DNA from 4 places in the Klebsiella sp. A52 genome. Region 2 is predicted to be linked to each of the others. Evidence: predicted binding sites of a transcription regulator. Region 2 holds the regulator's gene; each other region holds the start of a gene.
The links. The regulator PurR, encoded in region 2, represses purine synthesis genes. The targets are predictions, from matches to a motif close to CANGCAAACGTTTGCNTG.
Positions count from the first base shown of each region.

Region 1 (7,293 bases), 2.4 Mb from region 2:
CCGCGTCGCAACAAAAAGCTTCGCTGTAATCTGACTACGGGACACCAATTATGACCGAGAAAAAATATATCGTTGCGCTCGACCAGGGCACTACCAGCTCCCGCGCCGTCGTGATGGATCACGACGCCAATATCGTCAGCGTGTCACAGCGTGAATTCGAACAAATTTATCCGAAGCCAGGCTGGGTTGAGCACGACCCGATGGAAATTTGGGCCTCGCAGAGCTCTACGCTGGTCGAAGTGTTGGCGAAAGCCGACATCAACTCCGACGAAATTGCCGCCATCGGCATCACCAACCAGCGTGAAACCGCCATCGTATGGGAGCGTGAGACCGGCAAGCCTATTTATAACGCTATCGTCTGGCAGTGTCGCCGTACCGCGGATATCTGCGAGCAGCTCAAGCGCGACGGCATGGAAGAGTACATCCGTAAAGCCACCGGCCTGGTGGTGGACCCGTACTTCTCCGGCACCAAAGTGAAGTGGATCCTTGACCACGTCGAAGGCGCCCGCGAGCGCGCCAAGCGCGGCGAGCTGCTGTTCGGTACCGTTGATACCTGGCTTATCTGGAAAATGACCCAGGGGCGCGTGCACGTCACCGACTACACCAACGCCTCGCGTACCATGTTGTTCAACATCCATGAACTGGACTGGGACGACAAAATGCTCGACGCGCTGGATATCCCGCGCGCCATGCTGCCGGAAGTACGTAAGTCTTCTGAAGTGTACGGCCAGACCAACATCGGCGGCAAAGGCGGCACCCGTATTCCTATCTCCGGCATCGCCGGCGACCAGCAGGCGGCGCTGTTTGGCCAGCTGTGCGTGAAAGAAGGGATGGCGAAAAATACCTACGGTACCGGCTGCTTCATGTTGATGAACACCGGTGAAAAGGCGGTGACCTCAACCCACGGCCTGCTGACCACCATCGCCTGCGGCCCGACCGGCGAAGTGAACTACGCGCTGGAAGGCGCGGTGTTTATGGCCGGGGCGTCGATTCAGTGGCTGCGTGATGAAATGAAACTCATCAACGATGCTTTCGATTCTGAATACTTCGCCACTAAGGTGAAGGACACCAACGGCGTGTATGTGGTGCCGGCCTTTACCGGTCTTGGCGCGCCGTACTGGGATCCGTATGCCCGCGGCGCGATTTTCGGCCTGACCCGCGGGGTGAACGCCAACCATATTATCCGCGCCACGCTGGAATCTATCGCCTATCAGACGCGTGACGTTCTGGAAGCGATGCAGGCCGACTCCGGTATTCGTCTGCACGCCCTGCGCGTGGACGGCGGCGCGGTCGCCAACAACTTCCTGATGCAGTTCCAGTCCGATATTCTCGGCACCCGCGTGGAACGCCCGGAAGTGCGTGAAGTCACGGCGCTGGGCGCCGCCTATCTGGCAGGTCTGGCGGTCGGCTTCTGGCAAAACCTCGACGAGCTGCAGGAGAAAGCGGTGATTGAACGTGAATTCCGCCCGGGTATTGAAACCACCGAGCGTAATTTCCGCTACAGCGGCTGGAAGAAAGCGGTGAAACGCGCGTTAGCGTGGGAAGAGCACGACGAAGCGTAAGATTGTGGAGGTATTCCCGGCTTGCGGCGTAAACGCCTTAGCCGGGCTACAAAATCCCAAACAGCACGATCTTGTAGCCCGGACAGGTGCGCAGCACCGCCTCCGGGTTTTTTATCAGCCAAATATCGGCAGCAACAGGTACAGCTTAATCACCAGCGCGTTGACGATGTCGATAAAGAACGCCCCCACCATCGGCACCACCAGGAAAGCCATATGCGACGGGCCAAAACGGTCGGTAATCGCCTGCATATTGGCAATCGCCGTCGGCGTCGCGCCAAGCCCGAACCCGCAATGACCGGCTGCCAGCACGGCGGCATCATAGTTCTTGCCCATCATCCGGTAAGTCACAAACACCGCATACAGCGCCATCGCCACCGCCTGCACCGCCAGAATAACAATCATCGGCAGCGCCAGCGACGCCAGTTCCCACAGCTTGAGGCTCATCAGCGCCATCGCGAGGAACAGCGACAGGCTGACGTTGCCCAGTACCGATACCGCGCGGTCAAACACGCGATACAGCCCAGCCAGCGCCAGGCCGTTGCTGAGGATCACGCCGATAAACAGCACGCAGACGAAGGTCGGCAATTCAAACACGGTGCCTGCCAGCAGTTGCGCAACCACCTTCCCTACCGTCAGGCAGATAGCGATTAACGCAATACTTTCAATCAGCACCAGCGAGGTGATCATGCGGCCCATATCCGGCTTCTCAAACGCCGTCGGCGCCAGCTGGTCGTCCGGCGTACCGTCCGGCGAGGAAGAGTGCTTCACCAGATAACGCGCCACCGGCCCGCCGATTAGGCCGCCGAGCACCAGGCCGAAGGTTGCGCAAGCCATGGCGACCTCGGTGGCGTTGGCAAATCCGTAACGCTCAACGAACAATTTACTCCACGCCGCCCCGGTGCCGTGACCACCGGAAAGCGTAATAGAACCGGCCAGCAGGCCCATCAGCGGATCCAGCCCCAGCAGCTTCGCCATGCCGATACCGAGCGCGTTCTGCAGCAGCAGCAGGCCTACCACCACAATCAGGAAAGTGCCCAGCACTTTGCCGCCCGCCCGCAGGCTGGCAAGGTTAGCGTTAAGGCCGATAGTGGCGAAGAATGCCAGCATCAGCGGGTCCTTCAGGCTCATATCGAAATCAATTTCGATATCCATGCTTTTTTTCAAAACCAGCAGCGCCAGCGCCACCAGCAGGCCGCCGGCGACGGGTTCAGGAATGGTATATTTTTTGAGGAATGGGACGTTCTGAACGAGCTTTCGCCCTAAAAGCAACACCATGGTTGCGGCAACGAGCGTCGATAAGGTATCGAGATGCAACATAAAAAAGAGCTCCTTATGGGCGCATGATTCATTCACACGCGACGGTATTCCCGGTGTCGATTACTTCTCATCTTGAGGAGTCGGAGAGCGATTTTAAGCAGAAGTGCGTAAAAAATGACAGAAAAAGATATTTTGTATTAGTGTTGATGCGATCAAGCATACAAAATGTTAATTAATTTGTTACATCTATTCAGTGAGGATATTTTTTGCGCCAAATCGTGGCAAACGTTTGCTTTTGGTCTACAGTCCGATAAAATTCCCGCTTTGCCACCTTGGGATTGTTTGTGATGTCCGTTACGACCGCAGAGTCAGAAAATGCGCAACCGGTTGCGCATAAACCAGCCAGCGAATTAATCTATCGCCTCGAAGACCGCCCGCCGCTTCCGCAAACGCTGTTTGCCGCATTCCAGCACCTGCTGGCGATGTTTGTCGCGGTCATCACCCCGGCGCTGCTTATCTGTCAGGCGCTCGGCCTTCCGGCCGAAGATACGCAACACATCATCAGCATGTCGCTGTTCGCCTCCGGCGTGGCATCCATTATCCAGATTAAAGCCTGGGGACCAGTAGGCTCCGGCCTGCTCTCCATCCAGGGCACCAGCTTCAACTTCGTCGCCCCGCTGATTATGGGCGGCACCGCGCTGAAAACCGGCGGCGCCGACGTGCCGACGATGATGGCCGCGCTGTTCGGCACCCTGATGCTGGCGAGCTGCACCGAAATGGTCCTCTCGCGGGTTCTGCATCTGGCGCGCCGCATTATTACGCCGCTGGTCTCCGGCGTGGTGGTGATGATTATCGGCCTGTCGCTGATTCAGGTTGGCCTGACTTCTATCGGCGGCGGCTATGCGGCGATGGCCGACCACACCTTCGGCGCGCCGAAAAACCTGCTGCTGGCGGGCATCGTGCTGGCGCTGATCATTATCCTCAACCGCCAGCGCAACCCGTACCTGCGCATCGCCTCGCTGGTCATCGCGATGGCTGCCGGTTATCTGGCGGCGTGGTTCCTCGATATGCTGCCGGCTAACACCGCGCCTACCAACAGCAGCCTGATCACTATCCCTACGCCGCTCTATTACGGCCTGGGCATCGACTGGAGCCTGCTGCTGCCGCTGATGCTGGTCTTTATGATCACCTCGCTGGAAACGATCGGCGATATCACCGCCACCTCCGACGTCTCTGAACAACCGGTCTCCGGCCCGCTGTATATGAAACGCCTGAAAGGCGGCGTACTGGCGAACGGCCTGAACTCATTTGTTTCCGCCGTTTTCAATACCTTCCCGAACTCCTGCTTCGGCCAGAACAACGGCGTGATCCAGCTGACCGGCGTCGCCAGCCGCTATGTGGGCTTTGTGGTGGCGCTGATGCTGATTGTGCTCGGCCTGTTCCCGGCGGTAAGCGGCTTTGTGCAGCATATTCCTGAGCCGGTACTTGGCGGCGCGACGCTGGTGATGTTCGGTACCATTGCCGCATCCGGCGTGCGCATCGTCTCCCGCGAGCCGCTGAATCGCCGCGCCATTCTGATTATCGCCCTCTCTCTGGCGGTGGGTCTCGGCGTATCGCAGCAGCCGCTGATCCTGCAGTTCGCGCCAGACTGGCTGAAAAACCTGCTCTCCTCCGGTATTGCCGCTGGCGGTATCACGGCGATTGTTCTGAATTTAATCTTCCCACCTGAGAAGAACTAACGCATTGAAGTTGCGCTCCCCGGTATCGCCACAGCGACCAGGGAGCGCGGCGGCTGTAACATCTCTTCACCTCACTTCATCTCATTTCACTATTCCTGCCTTGAGGATTGCGCATAAATCGTGCATAACACGGTGATGTGTACTTATCAGGATGGAAGATCATGAAATTTCTTGGAAAGCTGATTCTCTGGCTGCTGATCGCCCTGCTGGTCGTTATTGTCGCCGCTTACTTTGCGCTGCAAACCCGCTGGGGGGCGCGCCAGGCGAGCAGTTGGTTAAGCGAAAGCACCGGCTGGAAAATCGCCTTCGATAAGATGGCGCATGACTTCTCTTCCCCACTGCATCTGCAGTTGCAAAATGTCACCTTTGGCCGCGACGGCAAGCCGCCGACGCTGGTCGCCAGAACGGTGGATATCGGTTTTAGCACCCGCCAGTTCAGCGACCCGCTGCACGCCGATGAAATCGTCCTCAGCGACGGCACGCTGAATCTCTCTCCGGCTTCCGCCTCGATGCCGTTTGCCGCCGACCGCCTGCAGCTACGCGATATGGCCTTTAACAGCCCGGACAGCGAGTGGAACCTGAGCGCGCAGCGGGTGACCGGCGGCGTGATGCCGTGGCAGCCGGAAGCGGGCGACGTGCTGGGCAGAAAAGCGCAAATTCAGATGAGCGCGGGCTCGATGAATATTAACGGCGTCGAAGCCAGCAACGTCCTGATCCAGGGGGCAATTGATAACGGCGAGGTGACTCTGAACACCCTTGGCGCCGATATCGCGCGCGGCACGCTGACCGGCAACGCCAAACGCCGCGCCGACGGTAGCTGGCTGGTTGATAACCTGCGCCTGAATGAAATTCGGCTACAGAGCACCAAACCGCTGAATGAGTTCCTTGCGCCGCTCACCTCGGTGCCGTCGCTGCAGATTGGCCGGCTGGATGTGACCGATGCTCGTTTGCAGGGGCCAGGCTGGGCGGTGACCGACCTCGACCTCAACTTGCGCAATCTGACTTTGAGCCATAACGGCTGGCAGAGCGACGACGGGACGCTATCGATGAACGCCAGCGAGTTTATCTACGGTTCGTTGAATTTCCTCGATCCCATCGTCAATGCCGAATTCTCGCCGCAGGGCATTGCGCTGCGCCAGTTCAGCTCCCGCTGGGAGGGCGGCATGGTGCGTACCTCCGGCAACTGGCTGCGCGCCGGTAATGCGCTGGTGCTCGACGATGCCGTCTTCGCCGGGCTGGAATATACGCTGCCGTCCAACTGGAAACAGCTGTGGATGGAGCCGATGCCGGGCTGGCTGCAAAGCCTGACGCTGAAGAAATTCAGCGCCAGCCGAAATCTGATTATCGATATCGACCCGGCCTTCCCGTGGCAGATCACCGCGCTGGACGGTTACGGCGGTGAACTACAGCTGGTGAAAGATGGCCAGTGGGGCGTGTGGAACGGTAGCGCCACCCTCAATGCCGCCGCCGCGACCTTCAACCGCATCGACGTACGCCGCCCGTCGCTGAAGCTGAGCGCGAACGCTTCGACGGTCAACATTAGCGAGCTGAGCGCTTTTACCGAGCGCGGCATTCTGCAGGCGACCGCCGCGGTGTCACAATTGCCGCAACGCCAGGTTAATCTGAGCTTGAACGGCCGCGGCGTGCCGCTGAATATTCTGCAGGCCTGGGGCTGGCCTGCGCTGCCGATTAGCGGCGACGGCAACTTCCAGCTAACCGCGAACGGTAGCGTGCAGGCCAATGCGCCGCTGAAACCGAGCGTCAACGGCCAGCTCAGCGCCGCCAATATGGATAAGCAGCAGGCGGCGCAGGTGATGCGCAACGGCGAGGTTAGCAACGCGCCCGCCGCGCCGCAGTAAAGTCCCCCTCTCCCTGCCCTCTCCCCGCAAAACTCAGCTCTGACCGCTCCCTCTCCCTTTTAGGGAGAGGGTTGGGGTGAGGGTTCTGAAACCTGTGCGCAATGAGCGGCTATTTGTACCTATTTCCCGCAACAGGTTCCTTTCAAATATCAGAATTGCTATAACCAAAATACTGGAAGTTGATAAAAATAATGATCCCCTGTACCTACAAAAATAAAAGGAACAACCATGTCTGTAATACGTCAACGTATTCTGGAGAATATGCAAAAATTCTCCAGGGCCATGATCGGCGCAGTATTGTTCTTGCCGGTCATTGGATTAATTCTGGCTCTCAGTTCCGTCTTAACTAACCCAACTCTTATTGCTGAAACCAGTTTCCTTCATCAATTAGGGCAACTACTTGGCGATACCTTCTGGCCATTATTCGGCAACCTTGGATTATTGTTTTGCGTGGGAATAAGTTACGGCCTGGCAAAAGATAAAAAAACGGAAGTCGCGCTTGTCTCGGTGATGTGTTTTATCATGTTTCTCGGCGCCAACCATTCATGGCTGGAACATACTCATGCGGTGGCGGAAAAAATTAACGGCGAATATTACGGCACCGGGCAAACGCAGCTATTAGGCTTTGTGGTCGTCGATATGGGAGTATTCCTCGGAATCATCCTTGGCTGCACCATTGCCTGGGTACATAATAAAGTCTCCAATATTGAGCTGCCCGGCGCGCTATCGATGTATGGCGGGGCGAAGCTGACGCTGGTCGCGATGACGCCAGTCATTATCTGCTACGCCATTGCTTTTACCTGGATTTGGCCGTTTATGACCCACGGTATTAGCGCGCTGACCGGGTTTATGAAGAACGCCGGCGTCGCGGGAGTG
Region 1 is NZ_CP074437.1:1,458,002-1,465,294, reverse strand. It holds gene KGA69_RS06805 (MIP/aquaporin family protein) at 1-29, shown strand, start outside; gene glpK (glycerol kinase GlpK) at 51-1,562, shown strand; gene gltS (sodium/glutamate symporter) at 1,677-2,879, opposite strand; gene KGA69_RS06790 (nucleobase:cation symporter-2 family protein) at 3,167-4,558, shown strand; gene KGA69_RS06785 (AsmA family protein) at 4,720-6,417, shown strand; gene KGA69_RS06780 (PTS transporter subunit EIIC) at 6,646-7,293, shown strand, end outside.
Region 1: a site for PurR is predicted at 3,098-3,115, ahead of KGA69_RS06790 (nucleobase:cation symporter-2 family protein). Genes of this name have one in related genera too.

Region 2 (7,293 bases):
AAAAATATATTAGCAGGCTAATGACTGGTCCGGGATATCCTTTAAAAATTCATCAAGCGTGAGATGATTCGCTCACTAACTGTACGCGTCGTTGCTGCATCCAGAAACCGATGCCTGCCAGGACGATGGAAATCAGCATCACGCTGGTGGTGGTCAGAAGCGGAGTGGCGATAAGGCTTGAGACCAGCAGGCTTGCCAGGAAGCACAGGCCAAGCTGCAGCGTATTCTGCAGGGCGGCGGCGCGGCCGGTCGCCTGTGGAAAAGGTTTCAGCGCCTGGGCGACAACGATAGGGTAAATGCCGCCATTCACAATCGCCATGATGCAAAACGGAACCATTAACGCAACCAGCGACGGATGATCCTGTATTCCGGCAAGCCAGGTCGCGGCTACGCTCAGCGAAAAAACAACCAGCAGCCAGGGCAGCATCTGATGACCCTGCCATTTTTGCAGCGCCGCACGGCAGCCGTAACCGCCGATCAGGAAGGCGATAGTTTGCGGCACGTAGCTAAGACCAATTACCGTCGGACCATAGCCCATTTCATGGAGGATAAATGGCGAACCGGTGAGCCAGGCGAAGAAGCTGGCGGAACACGCCGCATAAATGAGCACGTTACCGCTATATTCACGTGAACGCAGCAGGGACATAAAGGTAATTTTCTGCTGGGTTTCGCCAGCAGGTTTGACGACCGCCTTCAGACGAAAAGCCGGCAGCATCAACAGTATGGTGATAGCGAACAGGGTGGCGAAGATAGCCTGCCATTCCAGATGGACTAACAGCCAGCTGCCGAGTAACGGCGCCAGCGCCGGAGAGAGCCCGACCAGTGGCATGATCGTCGCGAAAATGCGGTTGGTGCGCTGGGCCGGATAGTAGTCGGTCACCATCGCCTGCCAGGTCACCGCGGCGGCGCATACGCCAATCGCCTGGACAAAACGCAGTACCAGCATCAGCGTCGCATCGCGTACCCACAGCATCCCAAGGCAGCCAAGAGCGAAGATAGCCAGCCCGGCGAGCAGAATCGGTTTCCGACCATAGCGGTCCGACAGCGGCCCCCAGAACAGCTGGCCGATCGCGAAGCCCGCGAGGAATAAGCTCAAGCTGGCGCTAACCGATGCGGCAGAGGTGTTGAGGTCTTGCTGAATGGCGGCAAAGGCCGGTAGATACATGTCGGTGGCCAGAAAGCCAAGCACGCTCAGGCCGCCCAGCCACACTAAAAATCCTTTCCCAGGTTGTTGCATAACGTTCTCTTTCTACTGATGCAGGTACGATGCCGCAGAGTGTAGGGAGTGTAATCCGCCTTGTGAAACGCTATTATTTGTCACATGCATTCAAAAATTTTGCAGGCAGAATATGTGGTCTGAATATTCCTTAGAAGTGGTTGATGCTGTGGCGCGTAACGGGAGTTTCAGCGCCGCGGCGCAGGAGTTGCACCGCGTACCTTCGGCGGTGAGCTATACGGTGCGACAACTGGAGGAGTGGCTTGCGGTTCCGCTTTTTGAACGTCGCCATCGTGATGTTGAATTGACCCCCGCCGGGCACTGGTTTTTGCAGGAAGGACGTTCTGTTATCAAAAAAATGCAGATCACCCGCCAGCAGTGCCAGCAGATTGCTAACGGCTGGCGTGGCCAGCTGTCGATTGCGGTGGACGATATCGTTAAACCGGCGCGGATGCGCCAGATGATTGTTGATTTTTATCGCCATTTTAGCGATGTCGAACTGATCGTTTTTCAGGAAGTTTTCAACGGCGTCTGGGATGCGTTAGCCGATGGGCGGGTAGAATTAGCTATTGGCGCGACGCGTTCGATTCCGGTGGGCGGGCGTTACGCTTTCCGCGATATGGGGATGCTGAACTGGCATTGTGTCGTCGCCAGCAGCCATCCGCTGGCGCAGATGGAAGGGCCGCTCAGCGATGACGTGTTGCGCAACTGGCCGTCACTGGTGCGCGAAGATACCTCACGCTCGCTGCCGAAGCGCACAACCTGGCTGCTGGATAACCAGAAGCGGGTGGTGGTGCCGGATTGGGAATCTTCAGCCACCTGTCTTTCAGCAGGATTGTGCGTCGGGATGGTGCCAGGCCACTTTGCCCGCCCGCATATTGATAGCGGGGAGTGGACGGCCTTAACGCTGGAAAACCCATTCCCGGATGCCGCCTGCTGCCTGACCTGGCAACAAAGCGATGCCTCACCCGCTTTGAGCTGGCTACTTGACTATCTTGGCGACAGCGAAACGTTGAATCGGGAGTGGTTGCGGGCGCCGGAATAACCGGCGCCGGGGGGAGGGCGTTAGCGGCGATAATCGACGAACGGGCCGTCGGCAACCGAGCGGCGCTCGATAAGACGCGGATGTACCTCAATGGACTGCGACTCTTCACGTTTATTAACAATGCGATCGAGCAGCATATTGAATGCCGCTTCCCCGAGCGAGTCCTTTGGCTGATGTATAGTGGTCAGCGCCGGGCTGAAGTAGCGGGCGTTACGCACGTTATCATAGCCGATCAGCGAAATGTCCTGCGGTACGCGCAGGCCCATTTCGTCGGCGGCGCAGATAGCGCCCATCGCCATGATGTCGCCGCCGCAGAACACGGCGGTTGGGCGGTGCTGCTGATTGAGGATCTGCTGCATGGCGCGGTAGCCGGATTCCGGTTCAAAGTCGCCCTGAACAATCCAGTTTTCCGGCACATTGATATGCGCTTCTTTCATTGCCTGCATGAAGCCTGCCAGGCGTCCGGCACCGGTGTTACGCTCAAGCGGGCCCGGAATAACGCCAATTTCACGATGGCCGCGTTCAATCAGGTAACGGCCGGCGATATAGCCGCCTTCAAAGGCATTATCGATAACCGAGTCGGTAAAGTCCGCTTTGGCTTCACCCCAGTCCATCACCACCATCGGGATATGACGATACTCTTCGAGCATACTGAGTACGGACTCCGGGTACTCGGAACACATCACCAGCAGGCCGTCAACGCGCTTTTGCGCCATCATAGACAAGTAGGCGCGCTGTTTTTCCGGATCGTTCCAGGCGTTGCCCAGAATCAGGGTATAGCCTTTCTGGAAGCAGCTTTTTTCTACGGATTCGATAATTTCAGCGAAATAGGCCGCTTCGCTGCTGGTGGCCAGCAGACCGATCGATTTAGTGTGATTGACTTTCAGGCTGCGAGCCACGGCGCTTGGCGAATAGTGGAGTTCTTTAATTGCCGCCCACACCGCATTGCGCGTCTCTTCCGCCACGAAACGGGTTTTGTTAATCACATGTGATACAGTTGTAGTGGAAACGTTTGCGCGTTTCGCTACATCTTTAATAGTTGCCATTACTTCTCACTCCAGACCTTGACCTGATCGTCTGATTATCGATACGTAAACGTTTGCCTATACACACCCTGTATACAATGATCAACATTGCAACACCTGGGAAAACGACACAGAACGACAGGAAGGGGTCAATGGCCGATACGCTTTCAAATTAGCGTGGGATTTTGTCCTATCTCGCGGCAAAGGGGAAGAGCAAAAATGTGCATCACTCTAAATCCGGGAAGATTTTTGCATATTTTTGTGCAAAAATGAGCAAGCTCACTTTCTATGTGGGGATAATCAGGGGAGAAAATTGATGGACACAAATTTAAAGTTTTCGCTGACAACGACGGTTATTGTTCTGGGTCTGATCGTCGCCGCCGCGTTGACCGCGGTACTGCACTGATTCCAGCAGGGAGGGGGCTTCCCCTCCTATCCCGCCATTATTAGCAGATCTGCAAAAATCTTTTGTCATTTCGTTTACTTCTGTTTTTCTGTGATTGATGTCATGCTTTTGGCTTCTGATGTAATGCCGTGTCCTGAATCGGCCTGATGGAGTCTCTGAATGAAAATCAACTTTCCCTTACTCGCGTTGGCGATCGGTGCCTTTGGTATCGGTACCACTGAGTTTTCCCCGATGGGATTACTGCCGGTTATCGCCAAAGGCGTAGATGTTTCTATTCCGGCCGCGGGGATGCTGATTAGCGCCTATGCCATTGGCGTGATGGTCGGCGCGCCGTTAATGACGTTACTGCTGTCGCATCGCGCTCGCCGCAATGCATTGATCTTCCTGATGGGGATCTTCACCCTCGGCAACGTGCTCTCTTCTATTGCGCCGGATTACACGACGCTACTGCTGTCGCGCATTATCACCAGCCTCAATCATGGCGCGTTCTTTGGCCTTGGCTCGGTCGTTGCCGCAAGCGTGGTGCCAAAACACAAACAGGCCAGCGCGGTTGCGACCATGTTTATGGGGCTGACCATTGCCAATATCGGCGGCGTACCGGCTGCCACCTGGCTTGGTGAAACCATCGGCTGGCGAATGTCGTTCCTGGCCACGGCGGGTCTGGGGTTAATTGCGATGGTAAGCCTGTGGTTCTCCCTGCCGAAAGGTAGCGCCGGCGAGCGTCCGAACGTGAAGCGCGAGCTGTCGGTATTAATGCGGCCTCAGGTACTCTCTGCGCTGTTGACCACCGTGCTGGGCGCCGGGGCAATGTTCACGCTGTATACCTACATTTCTCCGGTACTGCATACCATCACCAACGCTTCACCGCTGTTTGTTACCGCCATGCTGGTATTAATCGGCGTCGGTTTCTCGCTTGGCAACTATCTGGGCGGTAAGTTTGCCGACCGTTCAGTCTCCGGCACTTTGAAAGGATTCCTGCTGTTGTTGATTGCCATCATGTTGGCTATTCCGCTGCTGGCGCAATCGCAACTGGGTGCTGCCGTCAGCATGGTCGTGTGGGGCGCGGCAACCTTCGCGGTCGTTCCGCCGCTGCAGATGCGGGTAATGCGCGTGGCGCACGAAGCGCCGGGCCTGTCATCATCGGTGAATATTGGCGCTTTCAACCTCGGCAACGCGTTGGGCGCGGCGGCGGGCGGCGCGGTGATATCCGGCGGTCTCGGGTATGCTTTTGTGCCGGTGATGGGGGCGATTATTGCCGGGCTGGCGTTGGCGGTGGTGCTGTTTGGCGGGCGTTCGCAACCAGAAGAAGCATTAGCGAATAACTAAGTCGCACTAAGAAAAACCGCAGCGGGGTAATCCTGCTGCGGTTTTGTTTTTATGCTGCCAGGTTAGCGGCAACAAATTTCCAGTTTACCAGCGCCCAGAAGTGTTCCAGATAATTAGGACGGGCATTGCGGTAGTCGATGTAGTAGGCGTGTTCCCAGACATCAACGGTCAGCAGCGGCGTCGCATCGGTAGTCAGCGGAGTGCCGGCGTTGCTGGTGGAGACGATAGCCAGGCTGCCGTCTGCGTTTTTAACAAGCCAGGTCCAGCCTGCGCCGAAGTTTTTCGCCGCGGCATCGGTGAATTTCGCTTTAAAATCAGCGAAGCTACCGAAAGATTTGTTAATCGCTGCGGCCAGTTCGCCTTCCGGCTCACCGCCGGCGTTCGGCGCCAGGCAGTTCCAGTAGAAAGTGTGGTTCCAGACCTGCGCTGCGTTATTGAAGACGCCGCCTTCAGAAGAGCGAACGATCTCTTCCAGAGATTTGCCTTCAAAAGCGGTGCCTTTGATCAGGTTGTTGAGGTTGGTCACGTAGGCCTGGTGATGCTTACCGTAATGGTATTCCAGGGTTTCTGCGGAAATGTGCGGCGCCAGGGCGTCTTTTGCATATGGTAATGCAGGTAATTCAAACGACATTGCTACTCTCCTTATAACTTTTTGTTTTTTCTCACATTAATTAGGTGAAAATTCACCTGAATACAGTATTTACTGTGTAACGCTGTCGCGAGTGTTACATGTTATTGTGTTGAGAATGTTAACATTTGCTGAAGTCAGTTAAAAGACTTACAACAACAAAGGTTATTCATTGCTAACGCGACTGATTAAGCCTTCGCCAGTCTGGCACATGGCGAGCGATATGATTCGCAAATTCCCCATCGACGCGCCTGCCTACGACTAAAACGCTTCGTATCTTCACCGCCTGTTATCTTTTTAGATCGCTATAAAACATTAGCTTGCGAGCATTATGCGTAATGGGAATGACTTTCATGCCCAATAATCATTAGGATTAATTTTAATTGTATGACAAATATAATTGTCTCTGCAGGCAACGGACCTCGGAGTAAGAAATCGTTATTGAACAAGCATAAAGCTCATAATTGATGGATGAAAAGAGATGGCGCACAAACATGAAATGGTCAGCGGACATATCATTCCGATCGTCGTAGATATTATCGAATGGATCGAAGACAACATTTTTACCGCGCTCCCCGTTACCGCGATCTCGCGAAAATCGGGTTATTCGCACTGGTACTTTCAGCGTCAGTTCGCGCTGATTACCGGTTATACGCTGGGAACGTATGTGAGCCGACGCAAAATGACCATTGCCGCCGGCATTCTCAAACAGACGAAGGATTCGGCGCTGAGTATCTCATTGCTGCTCGGGTTTGAAGGCCAGGCGACATTCTGCCGTACTTTCCGTCGTCATTTTGGTATGTCGCCGACCAGTTATCGCCGTCACCCCGCGCAACTGGAGGAGCGTATGCAGTATCCGCTGAATCTGCAAGAGGAGGGGAATATACAGCAGAACGGTATGCCGCCGCAGCGGCAAACCGGGATCGGCGTTTCTTAACGAATGGTTTTTGGCGTCATCACACGGCGCGCGCCGACGTAGTGGCGAACCCAATAATCTTCGCTTAAAGAGGTTATCTGGATGTCACGGCCGGTACGCGGCGACTGGATAAACTTTCCGTTTCCAACGTAAACGCCAACGTGGTCGGCGGTGCCGCGTCCGCGGGTGCGGAAGAAGACCAGGTCGCCGCTTTGCAGTTCATCGCGGTCAACCGGGCGGGCATCGCGCAGGTGATACATTTCGTTAGCGGTGCGCGGAATATGAATTTTAACCAGATCTTTATAGGCGTAATAAACTAGCCCGCTACAGTCAAAACCGGTGCGCGGAGAGGAGCCTCCCCAGCGGTAAGGCTTGCCTAGCTGATCCATGAGTTTATTCATCGCGGTGCTTTGCGCTTTTTGCACCCGGGCTTTGTGCGCATCGGCAATCGTCAGATTCGGTTCATCGGCAACAGGTTTACAGCGCTTTTTGTAGCCTTTACGCACTACGCATTTGCTTTTTACGCTGTTCAACGCCAGCGACGTTGCTTCGCTGGATGTTACCGTTTTCGCACACTGCTTTTTATAACCTTTGCGCAACACGCATTTTTTGGTGGCGCCGGCGGCTTGACGATTAAGTGCGGTTTGGCTTGCTGCGGTAGTACGGGTAGGGTGCTTTGCGCTTGAGGTTTTTTTACGGGTAGTTTTAGCGGTGGATTTAGATTTATTCTG
Region 2 is NZ_CP074437.1:4,132,427-4,139,719, reverse strand. It holds gene punC (purine nucleoside transporter PunC) at 53-1,237, opposite strand; gene punR (DNA-binding transcriptional activator PunR) at 1,350-2,261, shown strand; gene purR (HTH-type transcriptional repressor PurR) at 2,282-3,307, opposite strand; gene KGA69_RS19560 (cytochrome bd-I oxidase subunit CydH) at 3,603-3,692, shown strand; gene KGA69_RS19555 (MFS transporter) at 3,852-5,018, shown strand; gene sodB (superoxide dismutase [Fe]) at 5,068-5,649, opposite strand; gene KGA69_RS19545 (helix-turn-helix domain-containing protein) at 6,128-6,583, shown strand; gene KGA69_RS19540 (C40 family peptidase) at 6,580-7,293, opposite strand, start outside.

Region 3 (7,293 bases), 1.3 Mb from region 2:
GGTCGGAATAGATCAGATCCTGGTTGGCATAGGCGACAACATCCACGCCCTGGCTGCGCCAGCGTTCGTTGGCATAGGCCTCCTGAGTAGAGCCCTGCAGTACGCCAACATGCTTGCCTTTCAGCGACTCCAGCGTCGGCTGAATCGGCGAGCCTTTTGCCGCGATCAGACGAGAGTCTGCCGCGTACAGTTTGTCAGAGAACGCAATCTCCTGCTGGCGTTTTTCGGTAATCGACAGCGACGAGATAATCGCGTCGATTTTCTTCGCTTTCAGCGAGGGGATCAGCGCGTCAAAATCGCTGCCCACCCAGGTGCACTTCACCTTGATACGCGAGCACAGTTCATTGCCCAGATCGATGTCAAAGCCAATAAAGTTGCCCTTCGAATCCTTCGACGAGAAAGGCGCATAGGTGGTATCGGTGCCGATGCGGATACTTTGCGGCAGCGCCGCAGATACGCTGGCGGCGCTACTGATTCCCATGATTAACGAGAGAGCCAGGATCGTCTTCTTCATAGAAAGCCCTTAAGTGTCGTGATGTTGTTATGTTGTGCGCTGTCTGGTTATGTGTGTTGCCGACGGTTCTTGCAGGTTTTATGCCATTTTCCCGGTGCGTGCCGGTAACAGCGTTAAATTTGTTAATATAAAGTTGCAAGATTGTCTTAGAAGGGAAGATACCAGCATTAACGGATAAACCGCAGCGGCAAAACGCAAAAAAACAAATTAAATGTCGAGGATTTGATCAGGACAACAAAAATGCACCAGCGGAAGGCAAAGGTAAATAAAATGCACCAAACAGGTGCATCAGGCCCCGCCCTGCCAGCGGGTAAACAGGTCCTGCGGCAGGTCAATATCAAACTGATCGATCACCCGGTTAACCGTCTGATTAATCACATCATCCAGCGACTGGGGACGATGATAGAATGCCGGCACCGGCGGCATAATCACCGCGCCCATTTCCGCCGCCTGCACCATTAAACGCAGATGCCCAAGGTGGAACGGCGTCTCGCGTACGCAAAGCACCAGCGGGCGGCGCTCTTTTAACACCACGTCTGCTGCGCGGGTCAGCAGACCGTCGGTATAGCTATTGACGATGCCGGAGAGCGTTTTCATCGAGCACGGTAGAATAACCATCCCGCTGGTTTTAAACGAGCCGGAGGAGATGCTGGCGGCGATATCGCGCGCGTCGTGTACCACATCGGCCAGCGCCTGCACTTCCCGCAGCGAGTAGTCGGTTTCCAGCGACAGCGTCTGACGCGCCGCCTGGCTCATTATCAGATGGGTCTCGACCTCCGCGACGTCACGCAGCACCTGTAGCAGGCGTACGCCGTAAATCGCGCCGCTGGCGCCGGAAATGCCGATAATGAGTCGTTTCACGATGTTATACCCCTTGCGCATAGTGCCGCAGACTTTGCCGGATTATAGTCTCCGACGCAACCTGGCGGGTAAAAATAAAAAGGCCCGCGGTCCTCGAAAGACGGCGGGCCAGCAACAAGGGACGAATTAGCCTTCGTTATGCATCTCTAAGTTTTCAACTTCGGTTTGCAGTTGGACCGCTTTCGCATCGTCGTTGCGCAGGGAATCAAGATAATCGAGATACTGTTGGTCTACGTCTTTGGTGACGTACACGCCGTTAAAGACCGAACACTCGAACTGCTGAATATCCGGGTTCTCGGCGCGTACCGCTTCGATCAGATCGTTCAGATCCTGGAAAATCAGGCCGTCAGCGCCGATGATCTGACGGATCTCGTCAACTTCGCGACCGTGGGCGATAAGCTCGTTGGCGGTCGGCATATCGATACCGTAAACGTTAGGGAAGCGAATTTCCGGCGCCGCGGAGGCCAGATACACTTTCTTCGCACCGGCTTCGCGCGCCATTTCGATAATCTGTTCAGAGGTGGTGCCGCGAACGATAGAGTCGTCCACCAGCAGCACGTTCTTATCACGGAATTCGGCGCGGTTGGCGTTCAGCTTACGGCGCACGGACTTACGGCGCAGTTGCTGGCCCGGCATGATAAAGGTACGGCCAACATAGCGGTTTTTGACGAAACCCTGACGATAGGGTTTATCGAGGATACGGGCAATCTCCAGGGCGATATCGCAGGAGGTTTCCGGGATCGGAATAACGACATCGATATCCAGATCTTCCCACTCGCGGGCAATTTTCTCGCCAAGCTTCGTGCCCATGTTCACACGGGCGCTATAGACGGAAATCTTGTCGATAAAGGAGTCCGGACGTGCGAAATAGACGTATTCGAACAGGCATGGGTTGCTGACCGGGTTTTCCGCACATTGACGGGTAAACAGCTGGCCTTTCTCGGTGATGTAGACCGCTTCGCCCGGCGCGACGTCGCGCAGAAATTCAAAGCCCAATGTATCCAGCGCCACGCTTTCGGAGGCGACCATATACTCGGTGCGGCCATCGCCGATATCGCGCTTGCCGAGCACCAGCGGACGAATACCGTTCGGGTCGCGGAAGGCGACCATGCCGTGGCCGATAATCATCGCCACGCAGGCGTATGCGCCGCGGATCTGGCGGTTCGTCGCGGCAATCGCGGCGAAAATGTTATCGGCTTCCAGCGGGTAATGACGGAAATTATCCAGCTCGCTGGCGAAGATATTGAGCAGAATTTCGGAATCGGAGGTGGTGTTGATGTGGCGGCGTTTTTCTTCAAACAGCTTTTGACGCAGCTCGTGGGCATTGGTCAGGTTGCCATTATGGGCCAACGTAATGCCGTACGGCGAGTTAACGTAAAAAGGCTGCGCTTCAGAAGCGCTGGAACTGCCTGCCGTTGGGTAACGGACGTGGCCAATCCCCATATTTCCCTGCATACGCTGCATGTGGCGCGCTTCGAACACATCGCTCACCAGTCCGTTGGCTTTACGCAAACGGAAGCAGTTATTTGCATCAATGGTGATGATGCCCGCGGCATCCTGCCCACGATGCTGAAGCACCGTTAACGCGTCATAAATCGACTGGTTTACCGGCATAACACCGGCGATACCGACAATACCGCACATACGTCTTTTCCTCGTTAAGCTACATCCCAACGCTTATGCTTTGGGCAAGAAACTTGACGAGCTCTGCAGATAGTCAAAGAACCATCTGATAACGAAACTGAACTGCGGGATAAGCTCAGACTTTTGCCAGTCTTCACTTTTTGCCATACCGGTGAAGCTGTCGAGAAAGAACAGAATAGCGGAGACAATCAGCACGCCGCGCAGGGCGCCAAAACAGATCCCCAACACCCTGTCTGTTCCTGACAGACCGGTTTTCTCTACCAGAGCGCCTATCACATAGTTAACGATAGCGCCGACGATAAGCGTTGCGATAAACAATATCGCGATAGCAATCCCATTTCGGACCAGTTCGTCTTCAAAGCCCGTGAACCAGACAGCCAGGTAAGTGTAGTAATGACTGGCGACAAAGAAGGCACATCCCCATGTCACCAGCGATAACGCTTCACGAACAAAGCCGCGGATAAGGCTAACCAAACAGGAAAAACCAATTACCGCAATAATGGCGTAATCAATCCAGACCATATACATCCCACGATTTTACGCCCTGTCGTCCAGTTCGGGGCGCATTCTAACAGAAAAAGAAAACGTTTGCGTAGGGATTTCCGTGCCCTACAGAAATAAAAATGGCGCTGAAAAAACATTCAACGCCATACAGCCTGACGCCTCTTCAGGGCGTATCCGGCAAGGGTTTCAGCAGGTTAACCCGCTTGCTGGCTCACCCAATCGGAGCGGATATGGTTTTTTAATTCGGGCTATATCCCATGACCACGCCGCTCAGGCCAGAAATTTGCTGCAGCTCGCCGAGTTGCCCCTTCAGCTTGTCTTTCGACGCATCCGGCCCCACCAGAATACGGGTAATTTTACCCTGAACCGGCGTGGATGGCGATGTCCAGGCTTTAAAGCCCGAGGAACGCAGTTTACCCACGATTTCGTTAACCTTATCGGCATTCTTCAACGCCCCTAACTGCACCACATAGGCTTTTCCGGTCGGCGCCGGAATAGCGGCCTGCTGCTGTTGCGGCTGTGGTTGCGGCTGCGGTTTCGCCGGAGGCGGCGTCTGCGCGACCTGCTGCGGCTGCGGTTTCTCAACCGGCTTCGGCTGTGGTTTCGGCTGCGGCTTGGCGGCCACCACCGGCTCCTGAACTTCATCGAAGCTATTGTTATTCACCGGGATGCGCGACGGATCCAGCGATGGCGCTGCGGCGTCTCCCGCTCTCACCTCTTCCGCGGCGCCTTCCGGCGGCTGCGAAGGCAGCGCCTGGGTAGCCGCCGGCAGCATATCCGGCTCATCGCGATCGCCCGGCTTCGGCACCAACGGGATCGCCGCAAATTCATCCTGATAATGTTTTTTCTGACCGTCGAGCAGACCCGGGAGAATAATTACCCCCAGCGCTACCAGTACAATCGTCCCGACTAAACGGTTCTGAAACTTACTCGCCACCGATTCTCCCCGCGTCTATCTCTTCCATTACATGCGCTACCGTGTGGAAGGAACCACACACCAGCACCGTATCTTCGGCTTTGGCATCCGCCATGGCGGCATGCCACGCCTGGGCTACGCTGTCATAACTTTGCCCTGCGCGCAGATGCGCAATCAGCTGATCCGCCGTGGCGCCGCGCGGCCCTTCCAGCGGCGCGCAGTACCACGCGTCTACTTCAGGCGCCAGATTCGCCAGGGTTCCGGCGATATCTTTATCATGCAGCATACCAATAACCGCCAGTACGCGCCCCGTTTTCGCTAAGGTTTTGAGACGCCCGGCGAGATAAGCCGCCGCATGCGGGTTATGCGCGACATCGAGGATCACCCGCGGCGCCTCGCTGATAATCTGAAAACGCCCCGGCAGCATGGCGTGATGGATGCCGTCGCGCAGCGCCTGTTCAGCGACGTTAAGCCCGCTGGCGCGTAGCGCCGCCAGCGCCGTCGCGGCGTTCGGCAATGGAACCTGCGGCAGCGGCAGCCCTGCCAACTCGCCCTGACTATCGCTAAAGTTCCATGACTGGTCTGTCACGCTATAACGCCAGTCATGGTCGCGGCGCAGCAGCGTCGCGCCCTTTTCATTCGCCACGTCGGCAATCGTCTGCGGCATATCGGGTTCGCCCACCACCGCCGGTTTGCCGGCGCGGAAAATACCGGCTTTTTCACGGCCAATGCTTTCACGATCCGGCCCCAGCCAGTCGGTATGATCCAGCGCGATGCTGGTGACCACCGCCACGTCGGCATCGACGATATTCGTGGCGTCCAGGCGCCCGCCGAGGCCCACTTCGAGGATAACCACATCGAGCTGCGCCTGCTTAAACAGCCATAGCGCGGACAGCGTGCCAAATTCAAAATAACTCAGCGAGATATCGCCGCGCGCCGCTTCGATTTCGGCAAATGAGGCGGTATGCGCCGCTTCCGGCAGCTCAGCGCCCTGAATACGCACGCGCTCGGTATAGCGCACCAGATGCGGCGAACTATACACGCCAACTTTATAACCCGCCGCCATCAGCACGGATTCCAGCGTCCGGCAGGTGGTGCCTTTGCCGTTGGTACCCGCCACGGTAAAGACAAACGGCGCCGGTTTTAGTATCGCCATCCGTCCGGCGACTTCGCTCACCCGCGAAAGCCCCAGATCGATGGCTTTACTGTGCAGATGCTCCAGATAAGAAAGCCACGTAGCCAGGGGCGACGTGGCCTGAGGAATAGGATCTTTTTCCATGATGTCCGCGAGAGTTAACGGTAAAAAAAAGGGCAGCGCCTGTCGGCCCTGCCCTCTGCATTATCAGGCCTCTGGTTCCTGATCCGGTACCGGTGGCACCACCTCGCCTTCGTGAGGCGCATCGGCCTGCGGCGAAGGAAGATTCATCAGTTTCGCCAGGATGCTGGCTAATTTCAGACGCATTTCAGGACGACGGATAATCATGTCGATCGCCCCTTTCTCAATCAGGAACTCACTGCGCTGGAATCCCGGCGGCAGCTTCTCACGCACGGTCTGCTCGATAACGCGAGGACCGGCGAAGCCGATCAGCGCTTTCGGCTCGGCGATATTAAGATCGCCCAGCATCGCGAAGCTCGCGGAGACGCCGCCCATGGTCGGGTCGGTCAGCACGGAGATGTACGGTAAACCGCGTTCCTGCATTTTCGCCAGCGCCGCGGAGGTCTTCGCCATCTGCATCAGCGACATCAGCGCTTCCTGCATACGGGCGCCGCCGGAAGCGGAGAAGCAGATTAGCGGGCAGTTGTCTTCCAGCGCCTGCTCAACCGCACGGACGAAACGCGCACCAACAACGGAACCCATCGAACCGCCCATAAAGGCGAATTCAAATGCCGCCGCCACGACAGGCATGCCGTGCAGGGTGCCTTTCATCACCACCAGCGCGTCTTTCTCGCCGGTCTCTTTCTGTGCAGAGGCCAGACGGTCTTTATACTTTTTCGAATCGCGGAACTTCAGCACATCCTTTGGCTCGAGCTCGCTACCCAGCTCCACGAGAGAACCTTCGTCCAGCAGGCTATGCAGGCGATTGCGCGCCGACATACGCATGTGGTGATCGCACTTAGGGCAAACCTCCAGGTTGCGCTCCAGCTCTGCGCGGTACAGTACCTGACCGCAGCTGTCGCACTTGGTCCATACACCTTCAGGAATACTTGCCTTACGGGTGGGGGTTATATTGCTTTTAATTCGTTCAATCCAGCTCATTGATAACCTTTCTACCTGAACCTGGTCGATGCCAGTTTTGTCGCAAGGGGCGCATAATGCCACTTTTGCCCCTCACAGACCATGAATGTTGCACATTAAATCATAACATCCCGTAACATGGGATAAAAAAGTGGTCGAACCGCTCACACTTTGCGCGCCGGACGTCATTGCAACGCCCGGCGAAAATGCCGCTAAGGGCTTATTTAGCCTGCTTTGCCGCCGCCCGGCGATGGCGAATCACTTCGATAACACCCGGCAGTACCGACAGGACGATAATCGCCACGATCAGCAGCTTCAGATTTTCCTGCACGATCGGCAAATCACCGAACAGGTACCCGGCGTAGGTGAACAGCAGTACCCACAGCAGCGCGCCTACCACGTTATACGCCGCAAAATGACGATAGGACATGTGGCCCATTCCCGCCACAAACGGCGCAAAGGTTCTGACGATCGGCACAAAACGCGCGAGGATGATGGTTTTGCCGCCGTGGCGTTCATAGAAGGTATGGGTTTTGTCGAGATAGCTGCGACGGAAAATCTTCGAGTTCGGATTGCTGAATAGCTTTTCGCCGAACAATCTACCGATGGTGTAGTTCA
Region 3 is NZ_CP074437.1:2,841,977-2,849,269, reverse strand. It holds gene argT (lysine/arginine/ornithine ABC transporter substrate-binding protein ArgT) at 1-514, opposite strand, end outside; gene KGA69_RS13530 (hypothetical protein) at 564-692, shown strand; gene KGA69_RS13525 (UbiX family flavin prenyltransferase) at 803-1,375, opposite strand; gene purF (amidophosphoribosyltransferase) at 1,502-3,019, opposite strand; gene cvpA (colicin V production protein) at 3,053-3,541, opposite strand; gene dedD (cell division protein DedD) at 3,762-4,460, opposite strand; gene folC (bifunctional tetrahydrofolate synthase/dihydrofolate synthase) at 4,450-5,718, opposite strand; gene accD (acetyl-CoA carboxylase, carboxyltransferase subunit beta) at 5,782-6,696, opposite strand; gene KGA69_RS13495 (DedA family protein) at 6,896-7,293, opposite strand, start outside.
Region 3: a site for PurR is predicted at 3,597-3,614, ahead of cvpA (colicin V production protein). Genes of this name have one in related genera too.

Region 4 (7,293 bases), 2.3 Mb from region 2:
GATCGCTGTCAGAATATTTGCGAATATATTTTCTACTTCGTCAAAGGCCAGGATTTCCGTCACGTAGGCGGCGACGAACTGGATAAACTGCTCGCGGGTAAAGATCCGAAAGAGTAAAGATCATGATGGTTGATTCTGGTAAAGGGAATAATCAGAATCAACAATGATTGTCTGCATCGCTGACATATTGCTGCGATTATCGTCACAATTAATACTCTGGCTATTTGAGTTTTAAATTTTATCGCGTAACAATCTTTCCCACTGACCGGGCGTTGCTGCTCAGAAGGTCAAATGGATTGTTACTGCGACAGCAGGCAAAACCTGATATTGCCCCAGGCGGCGATGTCAGGTTTTTTTGTTTTAGACGCTGAACGGTTGGTGATAAGGGTTGTTACCGCAATGAGCGGGCAAAACCTGAAGAGGATTATCTGTTAATGCAGATGGTCTCCTTCAGGTTTTTTTTTGCCACTTATTCGGCAGGGAAATAAAAGCTGCAGTTATGTGGAATGGTATTAATGCAGTTTATTAAAAACATAACGCTATTTATTCATTACGTGTTTCATTTACGCCAATGCTTATATAAGGGATTATTATGATTAGAAGAAATATGATCGCTTCGGCGATGGTTTTGCTGGCGCCGCTTTCTTATTCAACAAATCTTATTGCCGGGCAACTTACGGTTGAACAACGGCTGGAGCTTCTGGAAAAAGCGCTTCAGGACACGCAAAAAGAACTCAAGAAATATCAGGATCTGGAGAAAAAAAGGAACCAGGTCTGGGCCGCCTGGTCGCAACCGGTAAATAGCCAGAAGAGCCAGAGTGCGAAAGCGCCCACGGCGACCCAAGCGGCCGCTAAGCCGGATGCGGTACTGGTCAAAAATGAACAGCCGGCGCAGGGCGGCGAGCCAACCTATAGCGCCATGACGCTGAAAGATTTTAGCAAGTTTGTAAAAGATGAAATCGGCTTTAGCTATAACGGCTATTACCGTTCTGGCTGGGGGACCGCCTCGCACGGTTCGCCAAAATCGTGGGCCATCGGCTCGCTTGGCCGTTTGGGTAACGAGTATTCCGGCTGGTTTGATTTACAGCTTAAACAGCGCGTTTTTCAGGAGGGCGACAAACGTGTGGATGCCATCGTGATGCTCGATGGCAACGTGGGTCAGCAGTATTCTACCGGCTGGTTTGGCGACAATGCCGGCGGCGAAAACTACCTTCAGTTCTCGGATATGTACGTCAACACTAAAGGCTTTCTGCCGTTTGCCCCGGAAGCGGATTTCTGGGTCGGTAAGCACGGCGCGCCGAAAATCGAGATCCAGATGCTGGACTGGAAAACGCAAAGAACCGATGCGGCGGCCGGCGTGGGGCTTGAAAACTGGAAGGTGGGCGCCGGTAAATTTGATATCGCGCTGGTGCGCGAAGACATCGATGACTATGACCGCTCTTTGACTAAAAAGCAGCAAATTAATACCAATACCCTGGATGTGCGTTACAAAGATATTCCGCTGTGGGATAAAGCCTCGCTGATGGTGAGCGGGCGCTATGTCGCCGCCAATCAAAGCTCATCAGAGAAATATAAAGAGGGGAATGAAGGTTACTACCAATGGAAAGATACCTGGATGGTGGGGACCTCATTAACGCAGAAATTTGATAACGGCGGCTTTAACGAGTTCTCATTATTACTGGCGAACAACTCTATCGCCAGCAGCTTCTCGCGCTATGCCGGTTCGAGCCCATATACCACCAATAATGGGCGCTATTATGGCGATCATACCAACGGCACCGCCGTGCGCTTAACCTCGCAGGGGGAAACCTATCTGCGCGATGATGTCATTATGGCGAATGCAATCGTCTACTCATTTGGTAATGACGTTTATAGCTATGAAACCGGCGCCCATTCAGATTTTGAATCTATTCGCGCCGTGGTCCGTCCGGCATATATCTGGAATAAATATAATCAGACCGGCGTTGAATTGGGCTACTTCAAACAGCAGAACAAAGATGTGACGGGGAAGAAATATAACGAATCCGGTTATAAGACCACCTTATTCCATACCTTCAAAGTCAATACCAGTATGCTGACCTCGCGCCCGGAAATCCGTTTTTATGCGACTTATATTAAAGCTGAAGATATCGATCTGGATAAGGCTGCTAACAATACCACCGCGGTTTTTGAAGATGGCAAGAACGACCAGTTCGCACTCGGCGCGCAGGCCGAAATTTGGTGGTAAGGCCGCAAGCGCCTGCTAATAAAAACGTAAAAAGGAATCAAAATGAAACGACATGCAATTTACTTCGCCCTGGCGCTGGCTGGCGCCACATTATTTACGGCGCACGCCGCACCGCTGCCGACGATGCCTGATGCCGCTATTCCTGTCAGCCAATATATTACTCAGGTGAATACGGATAACAGCGTGACTTTCCGGTTATTTGCCCCCGATGCCAGGCGCGTTTCCGTCGTCACGGGGTCGACGCCGGATACCTTTGTCTCTCATGACATGACCAAAGACACCCAGGGCGTATGGACGTGGAAAAGCGATCGCCTGGCCGCCAATCTTTATGAGTACTACTTCGATGTGGACGGTTTTCGTTCCGTCGACACCGGCAGTCGCTACCAGAAACCGCAACGCCAGGTGAATACCAGCCTGATCCTGGTGCCCGGCAGCATTCTTGACGATCGGGCGGTCCCGCACGGCGATCTGCGTACCGTCACCTACCATTCGACGGCGCTTAAGTCAGAGCGTCGCGTCTACGTCTGGACGCCACCGGGCTATAACGGCAGCGGCGAGCCTTTGCCGGTGCTCTATTTCTACCACGGTTTTGGCGATAGCGGTCTGTCGGCCATCGACCAGGGACGCATCCCGCAAATGATGGATAATCTGCTGGCGGAGGGCAAAATCAAGCCGATGCTGGTGGTGGTGCCGGATACCGAAACCGATATTCCTCAAGCGATCGCGGAAAACTTCCCGCCGCAGGAGCGGCGTAAAAACTTCTATCCACTCAATGCGAAAGCCGCAGACAACGAACTGATGCACGACATCATTCCGCTGATCGATTCCCGATTTAACGTGCGTAAAGATGCCGACGGCCGGGCGCTGGCGGGGCTGTCGCAGGGCGGTTACCAGGCGCTGGTGTCCGGGATGAACCATCTTGAGAGCTTCGGGTGGCTTGCCACCTTAAGCGGGGTTACGACAACCACGGTTCCCGACGCTGGCGTGGAGGCGCAGTTGAATAACCCTGACGCCATCAATAAGCAACTGCGTAACTTTACGCTGGTGGTTGGCGAAAAAGACGCCGTCACTGGCAAAGATATTGCCGGCCTGAAAAGCGAACTGGAAAAGCAGAAGATCAAATTTGATTACCACTCTTATCCTGGCCTGAATCATGAAATGGACGTCTGGCGTCCGGCCTATGCCGAGTTTGTGCAAAAGCTCTTTAAATAACCGTCAGGGGGCATGGCGCCCCCTGTCTCAACCAGTAAAGGAAGATGAGATGAAATTGATTGTGACGGAAGATTATGAAGAGATGAGCCTGGTCGCCTGCCATCATCTTTTAGGCTATATCACGATGCCGCGACGAATGAATCTGGCGGTGACGGCGGGGAGTACGCCGAAGCGTATGTATGAGCATTTGGTGGCCGCCATCAAAGGGAAATCATTCTATGATCGGGTGCACTATTACAACTTTGATGAGATTCCTTTTCGCGGCCAGCAGCGTGAAGGGGTGACGATTTCCAACCTGCGCCAGCTGTTTTTTACTCCAGCGCAAATCAAAGAAGAGAACATCCATAAATTGACGCTGGAGAACGCGGCTCAACACGATCGCCGCCTCGAAGAGGCCGGCGGTCTTGACCTGGTCGTGCTGGGGCTGGGCGCCGACGGCCATTTTTGCGGCAACCTGCCGAACACCACGCGCTTTCATGATGAGACGGTCGAAGTGCCGATTCAGGGGGATCTGATTGGCATTGTCGCGAACGGTGAGATGGGGGGCGATTTCAACGTGGTGCCGGATAGCTATGTCACCATGGGGCCGAAAAGCGTGATGGCGGCAAAAAACCTGCTGCTGATTGTCAGCGGCGCGGCGAAAGCGCAAGCGCTAAAGCAGGTGGTGGAAGGCCCGGTCAGCGAACAGGTGCCGGCATCGGTGCTCAAATTGCACCCTTCGTTGGTGATTATTGCGGATAAAGCAGCAGCGGCGGAATTGCAGCACTAAAAAGCCGCTGGCCAGCGGGGCTACCGTTGTGATCAACCGTAGCCCGGCCGAGCGTAGCGACGCCGGGTCTTAACGAGTAATATCCCAGCCACGCGCTCTCCACAATGCCGGCAGCTCAGCTAAATCGGTGAAGGTCGTTACCTTTGGATGATCGATCGGTTGGTTGTGCGGGTCGGCGCAGAAGTAAAAGACTTCCATACCCGCGGCGATCCCCGATTGGGCTCCCGCGCTGGAATCATCGACCAGAATACAGTTTTCGACTTGTACCTGCATGGCCTCTGCCGCATGGAACATCAGCGCCGGGTCGGGTTTCCAGCGCTGAATGTCGTAACCGCTGTACAGCCGGTCGGGGAAGTGGTGCAGCATCTGTGTTCTACCGAGCGAATGCTGCATTTTACTGACCGGGCCATTCGACACCACGCACATCGGGATCTTCACCGCGTCCAGCAGCGCAGCGGCGCCGGGGATGACCTCCAGCTCGCTATCGAACAGACGGGCGACTTCGGCGCGATACACCGGCTCCAGAGTCTCTTTCTGCAGGTTAACGCCATATTCAGCGTTGATGGTGTCGATAATCTCGTACAGCTTAACGCCCTTGAAGCGCTTAAAAATTTCGGCTAAATCCAGCGTAATACCGAATTCCTGAAACATGTGAACATAGGCGCGTGAGCAAATCACCTCGCTGTCGACCAGCGTGCCGTCACAATCGAAAAATACTGCTTGTGGTTGGGTCATACTCTTTCCAGTTTAACAAGTTTAACGTTTTCGTAATGCTCAATGCCGCGACGCAATCGTTGCCGTATAAGCAAAATAAATGAAAAAAATTACCATACAACCGCGCCTGGTGCCGTAATTTGGTATAGGATAGCCTCGAATTTTCCCTCCTTTTACGTTCGGAAACCGATAATGAGTCAACAACAAACCAGCCAGTCTTCTGGCCAGGGTCTGCTGGAGCGCGTATTTAAACTGCGCGAGCACGGCACCACGGTGCGCACTGAAGCGATCGCCGGTTTCACCACGTTCCTGACGATGGTCTACATCGTCTTCGTGAACCCACAAATTCTTGGCGTGGCGGGTATGGATACCAGCGCTGTCTTTGTGACCACCTGTCTGATCGCGGCCTTCGGCAGCATCCTGATGGGGCTGTTCGCGAATCTGCCGGTGGCGCTGGCGCCAGCGATGGGTCTGAATGCCTTCTTTGCCTTCGTGGTGGTTCAGGCGATGGGCCTGCCGTGGCAGGTGGGGATGGGCGCGATTTTCTGGGGCGCCGTTGGCCTGCTGCTGCTGACCCTCTTCCGCGTACGCTACTGGATGATTGCCAATATCCCGGTGAGCCTGCGCGTGGGCATTACCAGCGGTATCGGGTTGTTTATCGGCATGATGGGCCTGAAGAACGCTGGCGTTATCGTGGCGAACCAGGACACGCTGGTCAGCATCGGTAACCTGACCTCCCACAGCGTGCTGCTGGGCGTGCTCGGATTCTTTATTATCGCTATCCTGGCGTCGCGTAATATTCATGCCGCCGTACTGGTCTCTATCGTCGTTACCACCCTGTTGGGCTGGATGCTCGGCGATGTGCACTATACCGGCATCGTCTCCGCGCCGCCGAGCGTAACCTCGGTTGTGGGTCAGGTCGATCTGGCCGGTTCGTTGAACCTTGGCCTGGCGGGCGTGATCTTCTCGTTCATGCTGGTTAACCTGTTCGACTCCTCCGGCACCCTGATTGGCGTTACCGATAAAGCCGGGCTGGCGGATGCGCAGGGTAAATTCCCGCGCATGAAGCAGGCGCTGTTCGTTGATAGCGTGTCGTCCGTCGCCGGCTCCTTTATTGGCACCTCTTCGGTTACGGCCTATATCGAATCCTCCTCCGGCGTTTCGGTTGGCGGGCGTACCGGCCTGACCGCCGTTGTCGTGGGTATCCTGTTCCTGCTGGTCATCTTCCTGTCGCCGCTGGCGGGGATGGTTCCGGCCTACGCCGCCGCCGGGGCGCTGATTTACGTTGGCGTGCTGATGACCTCAAGTCTGGCGCGCGTGAAGTGGGATGACCTGACGGAAGCGGTACCGGCGTTTATCACCGCGGTGATGATGCCGTTCAGCTTCTCGATCACCGAAGGTATCGCCCTGGGCTTTATTTCCTACTGCGTGATGAAGATTGGCACTGGCCGTCTGCGTGAACTCAGCCCGTGCGTGATTATCGTTTCGCTGCTGTTCGTGCTGAAAATTGTCTTTATCGATGCGCATTGAGCCGCACGCATGATGAAATGGCCCGGCATCGCTGCCGGGCTTTTTTTATGCTTTAACCCGCTGAATATAATCGCCAAATGCGGTCAGCTGGCCGCGCAGATGGTCCAGCGTGCTCTGATCGACCACTTCACCCGCCTGCGGATCGACTTTGTTCTGAATCACGCCGCCCATAAACTCCGGCTTGTTCATGACCATCGCATCGAGGAAGACCAGAATCTGGCGCAGATGATACTGGCAGCGGGCCCCGCCGATAGCGCCCATTGAGCTGGTCTGGATCAGCACCGGCTTACCGGCCAGCGGCTGCTCCGGTAGACGTGAGAGCCAGTCGATGGCGTTCTTCAGGCCGCCGGGTACCGAGTAGTTATATTCCGGGGTAACGATCACCACGCCGTCCGCTTCGCGGATTTGTTTCGCGATCTCCTGCACGCTCTGCGGGAACCCCTCTTCCTGTTGGATATCGGCATCGTACAGCGGGATATCGCCGATCGACGGCAGCGCGGAGATTTCCATGCCCGCAGGCGCAATGCCTGGCAGCGTACGCGCAACCATGGCATTAAAAGAACCTTTGCGCAGACTTCCGAGTAACGTAACAACTTTCAACGTATCAGACATGAGTGCTCCTTTGCATCATGATGGCCGGCTAAACCGGTCAGTTGAGGGAGAATACTTTTTCTACCGGTAAGCTGGTAAAGCGCATCAGGCGCGCGTCAGTCTCTTTGGCGCGCGTTTGCGCATCAGGCAGGCAGCGCCAGCCCTCTTTACTATCGAATTCCCAGACCTTCAGCGGCCCGATATTCGGGGTGACGGCAATTGACCACACCAGCAGCGTTTCGGCATCACA
Region 4 is NZ_CP074437.1:1,345,486-1,352,778, forward strand. It holds gene phoU (phosphate signaling complex protein PhoU) at 1-117, shown strand, start outside; gene KGA69_RS06240 (carbohydrate porin) at 593-2,227, shown strand; gene KGA69_RS06245 (alpha/beta hydrolase-fold protein) at 2,270-3,439, shown strand; gene KGA69_RS06250 (glucosamine-6-phosphate deaminase) at 3,489-4,208, shown strand; gene yieH (6-phosphogluconate phosphatase) at 4,278-4,943, opposite strand; gene KGA69_RS06260 (NCS2 family permease) at 5,115-6,452, shown strand; gene KGA69_RS06265 (NADPH-dependent FMN reductase) at 6,498-7,064, opposite strand; gene KGA69_RS06270 (4'-phosphopantetheinyl transferase family protein) at 7,102-7,293, opposite strand, start outside.
Region 4: a site for PurR is predicted at 4,993-5,010, ahead of KGA69_RS06260 (NCS2 family permease). Genes of this name have one in related genera too.